One region of the Bacillus sp. T-10(2022) genome, then DNA from elsewhere that is predicted to be linked to it. Evidence: riboswitches for the same ligand, from Rfam matches in the RefSeq annotation. Region 1 holds a riboswitch; the other holds the start of a gene.
The links. Region 1 has a riboswitch for S-adenosylmethionine ahead of OSJ91_RS02620 (sugar ABC transporter substrate-binding protein). Riboswitches for the same ligand answer to the same signal wherever they lie in the genome.
Positions count from the first base shown of each region.

Region 1 (2,407 bases):
TCCCGAATGCGAAAGTATTCGCTTTCTCCAAACATTATGACAGCAGGCAGCAATTGAAGGACCTTTCAGCCTTCCTTCAATCGAATTATCAAGATGATAATTGGAAGGAAAGAAGATCTGAAAAAATTCTGGCATTCATTCGTAAAACTTTATCTTATCTGTTAGAAAAACGGGCAGCCAATGAGCGGAAATGCGAGCATTCCATCTCTTGGAATGAACAGATGGAAGTCAAGCTGAATGGGGCGGTCAATCAACTGGCTGATTTGGAAAAAGAAAAAAGTGAAAATATCATAAGGTCGTATCGTCTGCTTAAGGACGAAGTGAAAAATCAGCTTTATTCAAAAATTCCTGAGTTACTGAGGGATTGTTCTAAATCGTTAACGGAAAGCAGTGATTTCAGTCAGGTCCATGTACAGTTAAACCAGGAAATGAATGAGCGGATTCAAAACTTCATTTCTGACAAGATCATGCCTCAATATTACCGTTCTCTTCAAGACTGGATTGCCAGTTCCCAAATGGAGTTCACACAAAGCCAGCAGTTTATGGATGAGATGAGTGCCGGATTCAATGAATTATACAAAGAAGAACGGATTACGCTGGCAGGCGACTTCAGGGTATTGGATGACTGGCGCCGTGATGCCGACCGGATGACAAGCAGTATCCGCATCGAAAACGTCAATATCCTTTTGCGCAGGACTCCATCTCAATTACTGCTTAAAGGGGCAGGGAAGCTGTTTGGGGCGATACCGCAAAATAAAGCCAATATGTACAATCGTTATAAGAAATACCTGGAAAGTGAAGATTACCTGGATGTTGCGGAAATGATCACGGAACGTTTCCTTACCCAATTTGGATTGTTTGAAAAATCTTTGGATCGTGACATCTCCCTTTTCTATCGCGGTTCATTTGCCTTACTTCAAAAAACGATTGAGCAAACGCAGACTGAAATAAAAGACTACCAGGCTGCATTGGAGCATATGAAAGAAAATCCGGAAGTTTACCGTGACCCTATCACTTTATTCGAAGTGAAATTAAGGCAGTTGGAGAGGCTTGAAAAGATTGAGAAAAAGCGTCTAGCCCAACTACAAAGAAAATAAAAAATAACGGGGAACATTTCAAATATTCAAAAATCTATTGACTTTACGACTATATCCCTATAAAGTGATAATTACGAAAACGCAACACATATATCTCTTATCAAGAGTGGCGGAGGGACTGGCCCTAAGATGCCCAGCAACCGTTCCATTAGGAATTGGTGCTAAATCCTGCAAAACAGAAATGTTTTGACAGATAAGAGAGGGACAAGTCTGCAAAACAGCCGATTAAACCTCTCTATATTAGAGAGGTTTTTATTTTGGGATTTACACCAACTTAACTGATAAGACTAATAAGAAAAAATGGAGGGAAACAAGATGAGAAGGTCTATTAAAGGGATATTCATTTCAGCCATCGCTTCGGCTTTGCTTTTAACGGGTTGCTCTACAGGGCAGAGTTCCACAGAATCGAAGAAAGAAGAAAAAGTATCATTTGAAAATGTTCCGGAAAGATTTGCTGATGGAGATGGAGCCAGAATCAAAGTGATTCGTAAAATTGGCGGTGATGATCATACGGCCCAATACCTGGCGGGGGCGAAGGAAGAAGGAGAAGCACTGGGGTTTCAAGTGGATACGTACACAGCCAATGGTGATACGGCTAAATTCCATGATGCGATAGCGCAGGCTTTGGAGGAAGATTATGACGGCTATATCATTTCACATGGAGATGATGCAGCAACTGTAAATGACGTTCAAAAGTTGGTTGATGCAGGTAAAAGCGTTGTCACATTCGATTCAATAAGCGATCTATCTAAAATAGAAGGCGTGACATTAACTTCACAAGATGATGAAGCTTTGGCAACACTGGCATTTGATAAACTGATAAAAGAACAGAAAGGTGAAGCGGCAATTGCATATCTTTGGGTGGACGGTTTTCCTCCAATGGTACGAAGAAATGCAGTCTATCAGGAAAAATTAAAAGAAAATCCTGGAATTAAAGAAGTCGAAAGATTCGGAGTGGCATCTGCTGATACTTCAGTTCAGACACAAAATGCTGTAGCCGCAATGCTGAATAAATACCCTAAAGGTAAATTGGATGCCATTTTCGCAACATGGGATGCCTTTGCTATCGGTGCAGCCCGGGCGATTAAAGAGGCAGGCCGTGATGAAGTGAAGATATATGGAATAGATGTTTCGAATGCAGATCTCCAGGAAATCCAATCGGCTGATAGCTCATGGTCCTACACGGCAGCAGTGGATCCCAAGTTGATCGGTGCAGTGAATATGAGGATATTGGCTAAAAAATTAGCGGGCGAAGAAACGCCGCAAACCTATGACTTGGAGGCTTCACTTATTTCACAAAAGCAAATCCA
Region 1 covers NZ_CP113518.1:542,755-545,161, forward strand. The annotation lists gene OSJ91_RS02615 (GTP-binding protein) at 1-1,097, shown strand, start outside; SAM riboswitch class I at 1,192-1,297, shown strand; gene OSJ91_RS02620 (sugar ABC transporter substrate-binding protein) at 1,413-2,407, shown strand, end outside.

Region 2 (2,407 bases), 1.5 Mb from region 1:
ATCTTCAATACCTCCAATGATTTTTATAATGGATAATCATGTAAATATGTTCCACTTACCTATTATAATTGGAATATAAATGAAAGGGAAAAAGGATGCTTGGGAAAAAGTTGAGTTGGAGCTGAATAAACAAAATTCCTCTCGAACATTCATACCCTGCAAAGTTAGACTCAAAAATTATATGTGCCTACCCAATCCCCATTACTAGACCTCTCCCAACAATATTGCATTTGTTTTTAATTTAATATTATGGCCATTCCTATAGGGATTAAGGCAAAATCCTTTCAGAAAAAATGAAATAAGACGCTTGTAAAAGTAAATAATGAAATATCATAAAAAGTGTAAGTAAAATGAGTTTATTTGCTTGATAACTATTTCACTAAAATAATAGGGGTGGGTAAAGTTGATCTTTCGGACCATTGATACGGACAAAGACAAAGATATTATCGTTAAATTCAGGAAAGATTCCTTTGTTGTAAGTTTTGGAACTGAAGCTGGTTTTGGAGATGAAAATACATATCTGCAACGAATGGAAGAAAGGGTCCGCAAATTTCCTGGGGGACAGGTGATCCTTGAAAATGACCAAGTACCGATTGGACAAATGGAACTTCGAATTCGGGGGTATGAAGGAACTGAGATCGGCTATGTAGATCTATTTTATCTTATTCCCGAATATCGCAGTAAAGGCCTTGGCAAGGAATTGGTTCGCTATGCAGAAAACTTTTTCAGGCAATTTAATGTATCCGAATACCATTTAAGGGTTTCTCCGGATAATCAAAGGGCGATTCGTTTATATACGAATTCAGGCATGATGAAGATAAGGGAGGAAAGTCAAAAACACCTTGTATGGAGAATGAGCAAATCAATATAAAATATAATTTTTAATTATATTAATATAATTAAAAATTATCAATTCACTATACTGTGAAAATATTTTAAACGGTGAAAAATATGGTTGACTTTAGAGAAATTAGAATATATAGTGAAGGACATAATTAAATATAACGTTAATTCTTATCAAGAGATGTGGAGGGACTTGGCCCTATGATACCTCGGCAGCGGGTTTTTACTTTTGTAAAAATACTGTGCTAATTCCAACGGACGAAAGTTTGAAAGATAAGAAGGAGCTTTTCTTAGATAATTAAATTAAGAGTTTACTCTTTTTTATGTCTAAAAGAGGCCTCTTCTGTCTGACGACGGAAGAGGCCTCTTTTGTTTATTCAAAATGTATATGGTTATTTGGAGAATTGGTGCAATTACTCGTGAGTTTCGAATTTAACCCTATCATTATGAAACTTTGCAAAGCTCTTCTCACTGGATAATGAATTCGTACAAATAAACAACATGGGGGAGATTGGATGATTGAGTTTCAAAATGTTAAAAAGGTTTATCAAACAAAGAAACAGACTGTCGAGGCTTTGAAGGGCATTAATTTGACAGTGGAAAAGGGGGATATATTCGGTGTAGTCGGTTATAGCGGGGCCGGAAAGAGTACGTTGATCAGGCTGGTCAACTTGCTTGAAGATCCTTCAGATGGTTCGGTGATTGTTGGGGGCAAGGATTTAATCAAATTAAGCCAGAAGGAATTACGGGTAGAAAAGAAAAAAATCGGGATGATTTTTCAGCATTTCAACTTGCTAAACTCCAAGACTGTTTTTGATAACATTGCTATGCCGCTGGTTTTATCGGGAACTCCGGCTAAGGAAATCAAAAACCGTGTAGGCGAGCTGTTGGAGTTCGTTGGCTTATCGAGCAAGGCGAAGAGTTATCCGGATCAATTATCGGGAGGTCAAAAGCAGCGGATCGGCATTGCGAGAGCTTTGGCTACGAATCCATCGATCTTATTGTGTGATGAAGCTACGTCGGCATTGGATCCACAAACAACGAGTGCCGTTCTGCAGCTCTTAAAGAAAATTAATAAAGAATACAATATTACCATTCTGCTAATCACTCATGAGATGTCTGTCATCAGGGAAATTTGCAATAAGGTAGCGGTCATGGAGGGCGGATGCGTCGTTGAACAAGGTTCGGTTTTCGAAGTGTTTGCGAAGCCGCAAACGGATATTGCAAAAAACTTCGTGAGAACGGTCATACATGACGAAATTCCACAAAGTTTCCTAAAAAGCATAGGATCCCATATCCCGATTATTTGGAAAATTAATTTTATTGGGACTACTTCGGGTACTCCTTTACTTTCAACGATCTCGAAGAAATATGACGTTCATTTAAGTGTTTTATCAGCCAATATTTCTGAAATTCAGGAAACGCCTTTCGGGAATTTGATCATCGAAGTGACAGGGAACAAAAATGAGGTGGATAAGGCTTATCAATATATTAAAGATGAGGGGATTCTCGTCCAGGAGGTGCAGATAAATGGGTAATACGCTTTGGGGAATGGAAATTACAG
Region 2 covers NZ_CP113518.1:4,686,900-4,689,306, reverse strand. The annotation lists gene OSJ91_RS23120 (NADPH-dependent FMN reductase) at 1-2, opposite strand, end outside; gene OSJ91_RS23115 (GNAT family N-acetyltransferase) at 404-871, shown strand; SAM riboswitch class I at 1,012-1,123, shown strand; gene OSJ91_RS23110 (methionine ABC transporter ATP-binding protein) at 1,359-2,381, shown strand; gene OSJ91_RS23105 (methionine ABC transporter permease) at 2,395-2,407, shown strand, end outside.
Region 2: another riboswitch for S-adenosylmethionine. It lies ahead of OSJ91_RS23110 (methionine ABC transporter ATP-binding protein); the one in region 1 lies ahead of OSJ91_RS02620 (sugar ABC transporter substrate-binding protein).